2 regions of the Promicromonospora sp. CA-289599 genome follow, and region 1 is predicted to be linked to the other one. Evidence: riboswitches for the same ligand, from Rfam matches in the RefSeq annotation. Region 1 holds a riboswitch; the other holds the start of a gene.

Region 1 (5,470 bases):
TCGTAGAAGTACGGGTAGCGGGCGAGCGTCACGGAGGCGTCGAACAGGGCGGCCGCCTCCTCGCCGCGCGGGATGCGCGTGAGCACCGGGCCGAAGAACGCGACGCCGTCGACGTGGATGGTGGGCGTGCCGACGTCGTCGCCGACGGGCTTCATGCCGGCCTCGTGGGAGGCCGCGAGCGCCGCGTCGTGGTCGGTGGACGTCGCAGCGCCGGCGAGATCGGCGGGCAGGCCGGCCTCGGCGAGCGCCTCGACCGCCACGGCGTCGAAGTCCTTGTTCTGCTGGTTGTGGATCCGGGTGCCCGCGGCGGTGTAGAAGGCGGAGAACGCCTCGGGGCCGTGGTCGGCCTGGACGGCCGCGGCGATGCGGCCGATGCCGCGCGACCGCTCGATGCGTGCCCGGTACTCGTCGTCGATGTCCCGGTCCTTGTTCAGCAGGTACAGGCTCATCAGCTTGAAGGTCAGGTCGACGTCGCGGAGCTGCGCGACCTCGAGGGCCCAGCGCGACGTGATCCAGGCGAAGGGGCACATGGGGTCGACGTAGACGTCGACGACGGGCTTGGCAGCGTTCTCGGTCACCGCTGCAGACTACGCTCACTGCGTGACCGGGATCCGTTGGGCGAGTCTCGCCACCGTCGTCGGCGGCGGGGTGATCTTTCTGGTGTGCCTTGTCGGAGTTGTGCTGGGCCATCCGTGGTCGGCCGTGCCCGGTGGCGTCGGCCTCCTGATGGCCGTGCGCGAGGTGCGCTACCTGCACAGACTCAGGTCCGGCAAGATCCCCGACCCGGAAAACTAACGCCTTGACCACCACGTATCGCTCAAGGATTTTTCCCGCGGCCCGAGGGGTACGCGGTAGCCTGCCTGGCATGACCGCCGTCCGTACCCATACGCATGCGCAGGCAGTAGACGTCGCGGTGGACCTGTTCACCCGGCAGGGGTACGAGGGGACCACCGTCGAGGAGATCGCCGACGCCGCAAAGGTCAGCCGGGCCACGTTCTTCCGCCGGTACCGCTCGAAGGAGGACGTGGTCTTCGCCGACCACGAGCTCCTGCTCGAGGAGGTGGTGGTGATGCTGGCCGCCACTCGCCCCGACGCCCGCACCAGTGAGGAGTCCGGGCACGACCTCGGCCGTGCCTGGGACCCTGACATCGACCCGTACCTCGAGGTGTGCCGCGCGGCACGCATGGTGTTCGACCACCACGTGGGCCAGCGCGAGACGTCGCTCGCCCGGTACGCCCTGCTGCAGCAGGTCCCTGCCCTGCGCGACCGTGAGCTCATCACCACGCACCGCTACGAGCGGGCGTTCACCCACTACCTGCGCGACACGCTGCCGCCGGAACGATCGACGTCCACGGCGTCGATCGCGTTCGCGGCGTCCGTCGTCGCCGTGCACAACGCGATACTGCGGCGCTGGCTGCGCACGCCGTCGCTCGAGCTGCGGCCCGAGCTCGAGGAGGCGTTCGCCGACCTGCGGCGGGCCGCCGTCCTCGGCGCCGCCGGCCACGCGCCGGCGGGCGGCGGCGCCTCCTCCGGCCGCCGGGTGGTCGTGACCGTCGTCTCGGGCGGGGCCGGGCCGGACGAGGTCGCTCGCGCGGTCCGGGAAGCGCTCGCGTAGTGGGCTCACCCTGCGTGCGCGCCTGAGGCCTTCCGGCCGGGAATGACGCCGTGGCATCCTGTGTTCCGCTAGCCGTAGTGAAGTAGACAGTGCAGTAGTTCAAGTGCAGCAGATGCACACGTGCTCCGGGGTCGGTGAAATTCCGAGCCGGCGGTGACAGTCCGCGACCCGGGTCGCTCCTTCGGGAGAGGCCCGGTTGACCTGGTGAAACTCCAGGACCGACGGTTAAAGTCCGGATGGGAGGAAGCACGTGCGGCGCGCGCCGCCACCCCTCGGGGTGCCGTCTCGCGTCGTCGTCGGTGTCCTTGTGGCGCGCCGACCCTCACCCCGGAGTCCCCGTGTGCGGACCTTCGGAGAGGGAAGAGACATGGACTGGTTCCGCGCCGCCTATGACGCGACGTTCCTGGTTGCCGACCAGCAGATCTACTGGCGCGAGGTCATCGGCAACCTGTTCGGGCTGACGTCGGCGCTCGGCGGCCTGCGCCGCAAGGTGTGGGCCTGGCCGGTGGGCATCGTGGGCAACATCCTGCTCTTCACGGTGTTCATGGGCTCATGGTTCGGTGACGCGACACGAGCGGACATGCTCGGCCAGGCCGGCCGGCAGATCATGTTCATCGCCGTGTCGGTCTACGGCTGGTACCGCTGGCGCCAGACCCAGCGGATGGGCGGCGTCGGCACGGTCGCCGTGCACCCCCGGTGGGCGTCCTGGCAGGCCCGCGTGGGCCTGGTGACCGGCATGTTCGCCGGCACGCTGCTGCTCACCCCGCTCTTCCGTGCCCTCGGCTCGTACGAGCCGGTCTGGGCCGACGCCTGGATCTTCATGGGCTCCGTGCTCGCGACCTACGGCATGGCCAAGGGCTGGGTCGAGTTCTGGCTGATCTGGGTGGCCGTCGACCTCGTCGGCGTCCCGCTCCTGTTCTCGGCCGGGTACTGGGCGACCGCGCTGATGTACGTGATCTACGGCCTGTTCACCCTGTTCGGGTTCTTCGCGTGGTGGCGCATCAGCCGCCGCGAGGGCGCGGCGCCGGACGAGGAGACGGTCGCCACCGCCTGAGGGCGTAGCGTCGGGCTCCGTGACCTCACGGGACCGCACGGCCAGGATCGGGATCGTCGGCTCGGGCTTCCGGGCCCGGACCATGTTGCGGGTGCTGCACGCGCTGCCGGACCGCTTCGAGGCGGTCGGCGTGGCCACCCGCAACGCGGCGGACCGCGCGGAGCTGGCGGTCCGCGGCCTCCCCGCCGCGGGCCTGCCCGGGCTCCCGGCGCCCGCCTACGCCTCGGTGCCCGAGCTGCTCGCCGGCGGCCGGCCCGACGTCGTCCTGCTGACCCTGCCCGCCGGCGCGGCCCAGCCGGTGATCCGCGACCTCGCCGTAGCGGGCGTCCCCGTCCTGACGGAGACACCCGCTGCGGGCACCGTCGAGGAGCTGACGGCGCTGCAGCAGCTCGTGGACGACGGCGCCTGCGTGCACGTCGCCGAGCAGTACCACCTGGAACCGCTGGTCGGGGCGCAGCTCGCGGTCGCCGGCTCGGGGCTGCTGGGCACCGTGACGGACGCGCACGTCGCCGTGGCCCACGACTACCACGGCCTCAGCGTGCTGCGCCGGGCCCTGGGCATCACCTTCGAGGACGCGGTGATCACGGCCCGGCGCGATGCGCGCCGGGTGCTGCCGAGCCCCTCCCGCTCGGGCGATCCCGAGGACCTGGGCCTCGTCGACACGGTGCACGCGACCGCGTGGCTGGACTTCGGCGGCCGGCTCGGCACCTACGAGTTCGACGACGTCCAGTACCGCTCCTGGGTCCGCTCCCCCGCGCTGTCGGTCCGCGGTGAGCGCGGCGAGCTGCGCGACGACGTCGTGCGGCACGTCGGCGCCGACGGGCTGCCCCGGCGTTCCACGCTGGAGCGGGTGGCCGCGGGTGGGGCCGGCAGCCACGAGGGCCTGTTCCTGCGCGGCTACACGCTCGACGGCGGCTGGCTGTACCGCAACGAGTTCCGGCCGGCCCGCCTGCCCGACGACGAGCTGTCGATCGCGCGCATCGTCGCCGACATGGCCGACCACGTGCTGCACGGCGCGCCGTCGCCGTACTCCGTGGCCGAGGCCGCGCAGGACCAGTACCTCCAGCTCGAGGTGCGGCACGCGGCGGCGTCGGGCGAACGGGTGCGGACCCGGCCGCAGCCGTGGGCCCACGGGCAGGCCTGCCGCCACGCCGGACCCTCGCTTGCGTGAGACGTAGTATCGCTTGACCTGAGATCCGGTATCGGAGCACCATGGATGACATGACTCAGACCCCAGGTGTGACGGCGCCCGACTACGACGTCTCGCAACCGCTCGACATCGACTTCGCGGGCGCCTTCGCCGACGTGACGGAGGAGGAGCGGGCCCACCAGCTCGCCGTCCGCCAGTTCGTGCAGGACGAGGTCCTGCCGGTCATCGACGGCTACTGGGAGCGGTACGAGGTCCCGATGGACCTGGTCAAGCGCATGGCCGAGCTGGACTTCCTGCGCGACGGCGTGGACGTGCCCGGCTACCCGAGGATCTCCAAGATGGCCGAGGGTCTGGCCGCGATGGAGATGTCGCGCGGCGACGGCTCGGTCTCCACCATCTGCGGTGTGCAGGGCGGCCTCGCGCTGCGCTCGATAGTGATGCTCGGCTCCGACGAGCAGATCGAGAAGTACGCGGGCCCCATGGCCCGCGGCGAGATCCTCGGCGCGTTCGCGCTCACCGAGCCCACGCACGGCTCGGACTCGGTGGGTCTGGAGACCTCCGCCGTGCAGGCGACGCGGGACGGCGTCGAGGGCTACGTCATCAACGGCGAGAAGAAGTGGATCGGCCTGGGCTCGATCGGCGACATCACTGTCGTGTGGGCACGTGGTGAGGACGGCCAGGTGCACGGCTACGTCGTGCCGCAGGACGCCCCCGGCTACGCGGCGACGACCATCGAGGGCAAGGTCTCGCTGCGCGCCATCCACCAGGCGCACATCGTGCTGACCGACGTGTTCGTCCCGGCCGAGAACCTCCTGCCGAAGGCCCGTACCTTCAAGGACACCGGACGGGTCCTGTTCGCGACCCGCCTCGGCGTCGCCTGGCAGGCCGTCGGCCAGGCCGTCGCGTGCTACGAGTCGGCGGTGGCCTACTCGAAGCAGCGCACGCAGTTCGGCCGCCCGCTGGCCGCGAGCCAGATGGTGCAGGAGCGCCTCACCAGGATGCTGTCGATCCTCACGCAGATCCAGCTGCTCGTGAAGCAGATGACGCGGCTCGACGAGGCCGAGCAGCTCACGGGCCCGCAGGCCTCGCTCGCCAAGTACACCTGCACGCGGGGCGCCCGCGAGATCGCGGCGATCGCCCGCGACCTGCTCGGGGGCAACGGCATCCTGCTGGAGAACCGCGTGGCCCGGCACTTCACCGACATCGAGGCCCTGCACACCTACGAGGGCACCGAGAGCGTGCAGGCGCTGATCATCGGTCGCGACATCACGGGCACCAGCGCGTTCGCCTGATCGCTCCGCCGACGGGCCGGGGGTAGGGGAAACCCCACCCTCGTGCCGTGGGCCGACAGCATGTCGCGGGGCTGCGCGTCGGCCTAGTGTCATGCACATGACCAGCGATGACGGCCCGACGCCGCCCCAGCCCCGCACCCTCGAGGACCACGTCGCGCCCGCACTCGTCTCGGCCTCCGCGTTCTTCCGGGCGCCGTACGACGCAGCCACCTGGCGTGCCTTCGCCGCCCTCGCCGTCGGCTGGATCTGGCACCTGACGGGCGGGCTGGTCCTGTGGGTCCTCGTCGTGGTGTCCGCGGGCCTCGTCCCGGCGCTCGGCATCGGGGTGCCGCTCCTCGCCGGAGCCCTGATCGGCGCGC
Region 2 (5,470 bases), 3.4 Mb from region 1:
CGGCTGCCTGATCCTCGGCTCGACGTTCGCGCTCGGCCTGGCGCTCCGGTACCGGTCCGGCGCGCGTCGGCGCGAACGCGAGCAGGTGGTGCTGCTCGAACGGGAGCGACTGGCCCGGGACCTGCACGACGTCGTCGGGCACCACATCTCGGCGGTCGCGGTGCGGGCACAGGCCGGGCTCGCCGTGTCGCAGACCGATCCCGGAGCGGCTGCCGAGTCCTTGCGGGTGATCGAGGAGCAGGCCTCCCGTGCGCTGGCCGAGATGCGCACGCTGGTCCGCGTCCTGCGGTCGGACGAGCTCCGCCCTGGCGAGGACGGCGGCGACGGTGCGGACGAGCTCGCTCCCGGGCCCACGCTGGCCGACGTCGAACGCCTCGCCGACCCCACCGTGCCGCACGTCGGGGTCGACCTGGAGGGCGACCCCGCCCGGGTCTCGGCGGCCGTGGGCGGTGCGGTGCACCGCATCGCCCAGGAGTCGGTCACGAACGCGCGCCGTCACGCCCGGGGCGCCACCCGGATCGCGGTCCGCGTCACCGTCGGTGAGACGTCCGTCCGGCTCCGGGTGTCCGACGACGGCGGTGCGCCGGTCTCCCCGACCCGCGCCGGGTACGGGCTGGCCGGGATGCGTGAGCGTGCGGCACTGCTGGGCGGCACGCTCGACGCCGGGCCTGACGCGGCCGGCTGGACCGTCGAGGCGAACCTCCCGCTCACGGGCGCCGTATGAGTGCCGGAGACATCCGCGTCCTCGTGGCCGACGACCAGGAGATCGTCCGTACGGGCCTCACCATGATCCTGAACGCCCAGGAGGGCATCGAGGTCGTCGGTGAGGCCGCCGACGGCCGGGCCGCCGTGGAGCTCGCGCAGCGGCTGCGCCCCGACGTCGCCCTGCTCGACATCCGGATGCCGGACGTCGACGGTATCGAGGCGACCAGGCTGCTCGCGGGCCCCGGTGTCGCGGACCCGCTCGCCGTCGTCGTGATCACCACGTTCGACCTGGACCAGTACGTGTACGCCGCCCTGCGCGCAGGGGCTCGCGGATTCCTGCTCAAGGACGCCGGGCCGGAGCTCCTGGCCCAGGCGATCCGGGCCGCCGCGTCCGGTGACGCCCTGATCGCCCCGAGCGTCACGACGCGCCTCCTGCGCGCCTTCGCCGACGCCGGTCCGCGCGCCGTCCCCGCCCAGCCGCTGGACCCGCTCACGGCGCGCGAGGAGGAGGTGCTGCTGGCGGTGGCCGGTGGCCGGACGAACACCGAGATAGCGCGCGAGCTGTTCGTCACGCTGAGCACCGTGAAGTCCCACGTCGCGAACCTGATGACCAAGCTGGGGGCGCGCAACCGCGTGGAGGTGGCGCTCTGGGCGTACGACACGGGGCGGCTCCGCCCCGCGCGCCCCACGCCCCGACCCTGACTCGTACTTTCGGCCAGGCCGAGACCGGTCCCCGGGCCCATGACCCGCAGGGGCACGGCCGAGCAGGCTCGCACCATGACCACATCCCAGGTGACGACCAAGCTCACCAGCCGCCGCCCGTGGCTCGTCCCCGCGGGCCTCCTCCTGCTCGCGCTCGTCCCCGCGCTCGGCGGTGCCGCGCGCGTCTCCGAGCTGGCCTCCGACCCCGTGCTCACCGCCGACAACGCGCGGTTCGTGACCCAGCCCGTCCCGGTGCTGGTGCACATCGTCTGCGTGACCGTCTACAGCATGCTGGGCGGGTTCCAGTTCGTCCCGAGCCTGCGACGACGCAGCTGGCACCGGCTGGCGGGCCGCGTCCTGTTCCCCGCCGGGCTCGGTGTCGCGCTGACCGGGCTCTGGATGACCGCGTTCTACGACCTGCCCACCAAGGACACCGTGGTCGTCAACGGGGTCCGCTACGTGGTCGGCGTCGTGATGGTGGTGTCGTTGGTCCTGGGCGTGCGCGCGGCGCTGCGGCGCGACTTCGTGGCGCACCCGGCATGGATGATGCGGGCCTACGCGCTGGCCATGGGCGCGGGTACGCAGGCGCTGCTGATCGGTCCGTACATCGTGGTCGCGGGGATGCCGGGGCCGGTCGTCAACACGGTGCTCATGACGGCTGCGTGGGTCATCAACGCGGCGGTGGCCGAGTGGGTGATCCGTCGACGGCGGATCGCGGCCCGGATGTGACGCAAGCCATGCCGACTGCCGCGAGGTTTGTGGCATGCTGGCAGACAGCAGTACGCACACACGTGCTCCGGGGTCGGTGTAATTCCGAGCCGGCGGTTATAGTCCGCGACCCGCGTTCTCCGCAAGGAGGACCGGTTGATCTGGTGAAACTCCAGGACCGACGGTGAAAGTCCGGATGGGAGGAAGCACGTGCGGCGTCGCCGTCCCCTGGGGCGTGCGTCGTCGTGACGTCGTGCGCGCGGGCAGGGCCGGTCGGCCTCGCCCGCGCCCCCGTCGTCCACCCCGGAGCACCGAAGCTCGGGGAGGACAGCATGACCCAATCACCGCAGGGCCGCGCCGCGGACTATGCGGCCACGACGCTCGGAACGACGACACTCCGGACCGCCATGCGCCGCGCTCTCGCGCTGGCCGCGCAGGGTCCCGCGTACGGCCCGAACCCGCGCGTCGGCTGCGTGCTCCTCGACCAGGGCGGTCAGCCGGTCGCCGAGGGCTTCCACCGCGGCGCGGGCACACCGCACGCGGAGGCGGCGGCGCTGGCCGCCGCTCGTTCGCGTGGCGTCGACCCGCGGGGCACGACAGCGGTCGTGACGCTCGAGCCCTGCGCCCACCACGGCCGTACCGGCCCCTGCGCCGACGCACTGATCGACGCCGGCGTGGCCGCGGTGCACGTGGCGGTCGCCGACCCGAACCCGGTGGCGACGGGTGGCGCGGCCAGGCTGCGCGCCGCAGGGATCGAGGTGACGACCGGCATCCTCGCCGACGAGGGCGAGGAGCTGCTGCGGCAGTGGCTGCACGCCGTCCGGACCGGACGCCCCTACGTCACCCTCAAGCTCGCGACCAGCCTCGACGGACGGGTCGCCGCCGCGGACGGGACGAGCCGCTGGATCACCGGCCCGCAGGCACGCGCCCACGCCCACACGATCCGCGCGCAGGTCGACGCGATAGTCGTCGGCACGGGGACCGCACTGATCGACGACCCGTCGCTCACCGCACGGACGATCGACGGCGGCCTCTTCGAGCACCAGCCGCTCCGGGTGGTCGTCGGCCGCCGCGCGGTGCCCGACGACGCTCGCCTGCGTGGTCCGGGCGGTGCCCTGCTGCACGTGCCCGAGCACGACCTCGACGCCGTCCTGCGCGAGCTCGCGGAGCGCGAGGTGCGGCACCTGCTCGTGGAGGGCGGCCCCACCCTGGCCACCGCGCTGCTCGCCGCCGACGCGGTGGACGAGCTCCACGCGTACGTGGCGCCCGTCCTGCTCGGCGCGGGCGCGACCGCCGTCGGGGACCTGGGCGTCACCACGATCGGCGACGCCGCACGCTTCACCACCCACGACGTGACCCGGCTCGGCGACGACGTGCTCCTGGTAGCGCGCCGCAGCCAGCCAGTCCAGCCAGGTCGGCTCAGCCGGCACACCAAGGAGGAGATCTGATGTTCACCGGAATCATCGAGGAGCTCGGCTCCGTCGTAGCGCTCGACCGCCCCGACGGTGACGAGGGCGCGGACGCCGTCGTCACCGTCGCGGGCCCGCTCGCCGCGTCCGACGCCCAGGCCGGTGACTCGATCGCCGTCGACGGGGTGTGCCTCACCGTCGTCTCCGTGGCGGACGGCGCGTTCGTCGCGGAGATCATGCCCGAGTCGCTGCGCCGCAGCTCGCTCGGGGGCCTCGTGCCGGGTTCCGTGGTGAACCTGGAGCGCGCACTGCCCGCGAACGGCAGGTTGGGCGGCCACGTGGTCCAGGGACACGTCGACGGCATCGCCACGCTGGTGCGCCGCACGCCCGGCCCGCGCTGGGACGACCTGGAGTTCTCCGCACCCGCGGCACTCACCCGGTACGTCGCGGAGAAGGGCTCCATCGCGCTGGCGGGGGTCTCGCTGACCGTCACGTGGGTGTCGGACGGCGGCTTCGGGGTGTCGCTCATCCCGACCACGCTCGCCGCGACGACGCTCGGCAGGCTGGTCCCGGGCGACGTCGTGAACGTCGAGGTGGACGTGCTCGCGAAGTACGTCGAGCGGCTCCTTGGGGCGGGGGTGGCGGTGCCGGGCGGGACGACCGCGGCGGATACGTCGGCGGATACGTCGGCGGATACGTCGGCGGATACGGCAGCCGGCGTCGGCGACCTGACCGGGGCCGCACGATGAGCGCGGGCGGGACGGTGCACGTCATGCACCAGGGCGCCGTGAACGGGCCGGACACGAGCCTCGTGGAGCGGGCCCTCGCCGAGCTCGCCGCCGGCCGGCCCGTCCTCGTGGCGGACGACGCCGGGCGGGAGAACGAGGTCGACGTGGTGTTCGCGGCGAGCGTCGCGACCGCCGAGTGGGTGGGCTGGACCGTGCGGCACTCGTCGGGCTACCTGTGCGCGCCGATGCCCGCGCACCGTGCGGACGCGCTGGAGCTTCCGCTGATGGTGGAGCAGAGCGAGGACCCCCGGAGGACGGCGTACACGGTGTCCGTCGACGCCGCGGTGGGTGTCACGACCGGCATCTCCGCTGCGGACCGGGCGCGGACACTGCGCGTGCTGGGTGACCCGTCCGCCGGCCCGCGAGACCTGATCCGGCCGGGGCACGTGCTGCCCCTGCGGGCGCGGGCCGGCGGCGTGCTGGAGCGCGCGGGGCACACCGAGGCCGCCGTTGACCTCGTACGACTGGCGGGCGGTCCGGCAGGCGACCTGGGCGAGGTGGGCGCCATCGCCGAGCTCGTCCGGGACGACGGCGCCGTGATGCGCCTGGACGAGGCCCAGGCGCTGGCCGAGGAGAAGGGGCTCGTGGTGCTGACCGTCGCGGACCTGGTGGCGTGGCGCCGGGTGCACGACCCCGCCCCGCAGCCCGACGCCGCGGCGGCCGATGGTGCCGATGGTGCCGAAGACACGGTCGTCCGGGTGCTCCGGGCGGGGGAGGCGTCGCTGCCGACACGGCACGGGAACTTCCGGGTGATGGCGTACCGGGACCTGCGTTCGGGTGCGGAGCACCTGGCGCTGACGCCCGTCGCCCTGTCCGGCCCGCTGTCCGGCCCGCGGCGCGCGGGCTCCCTGGTGCGGGTGCACTCCGAGTGCCTGACGGGTGATGCGCTGGGCTCCCTGCGGTGCGACTGCGGTCCGCAGCTGGAGGCGTCGCTGGCGGCGGTCGCCGCGGAGGGTGGCGCCGTCGTGTACCTGCGGGGCCACGAGGGCCGGGGCATCGGCCTGGCGGCGAAGATCCAGGCGTACGCGCTGCAGGACGGCGGCCGGGACACCGTCGAGGCGAACGTCGACCTCGGGCTGCCGGTGGACGCGCGGGAGTACGGCGCGGCGTCGGCCATCCTGGCGGACCTCGGGCTCGACGGCGTGACGCTGCTGACGA

Evidence for each region. Region 1 has a riboswitch for FMN ahead of pnuC (nicotinamide riboside transporter PnuC). Riboswitches for the same ligand answer to the same signal wherever they lie in the genome.
Region 2: it holds a riboswitch for FMN, as region 1 does, so the genes downstream of both, ribD (bifunctional diaminohydroxyphosphoribosylaminopyrimidine deaminase/5-amino-6-(5-phosphoribosylamino)uracil reductase RibD) here and pnuC (nicotinamide riboside transporter PnuC) in region 1, are expected to answer to the same signal.

Annotation. Positions count from the first base shown of each region.
Region 1 covers NZ_JBNJNI010000001.1:2,255,213-2,260,682, forward strand. The annotation lists gene ACQEVI_RS09980 (DsbA family protein) at 1-578, opposite strand, end outside; gene ACQEVI_RS09985 (hypothetical protein) at 601-795, shown strand; gene ACQEVI_RS09990 (helix-turn-helix domain-containing protein) at 866-1,615, shown strand; FMN riboswitch at 1,732-1,869, shown strand; gene pnuC (nicotinamide riboside transporter PnuC) at 1,983-2,669, shown strand; gene ACQEVI_RS10000 (Gfo/Idh/MocA family protein) at 2,689-3,840, shown strand; gene ACQEVI_RS10005 (acyl-CoA dehydrogenase family protein) at 3,891-5,111, shown strand; gene ACQEVI_RS10010 (histidine kinase) at 5,209-5,470, shown strand, end outside.
Region 2 covers NZ_JBNJNI010000001.1:5,643,403-5,648,872, forward strand. The annotation lists gene ACQEVI_RS25080 (sensor histidine kinase) at 1-724, shown strand, start outside; gene ACQEVI_RS25085 (response regulator) at 721-1,407, shown strand; gene ACQEVI_RS25090 (DUF2306 domain-containing protein) at 1,483-2,136, shown strand; FMN riboswitch at 2,195-2,329, shown strand; gene ribD (bifunctional diaminohydroxyphosphoribosylaminopyrimidine deaminase/5-amino-6-(5-phosphoribosylamino)uracil reductase RibD) at 2,523-3,563, shown strand; gene ACQEVI_RS25100 (riboflavin synthase) at 3,563-4,273, shown strand; gene ribB (3,4-dihydroxy-2-butanone-4-phosphate synthase) at 4,297-5,470, shown strand, end outside.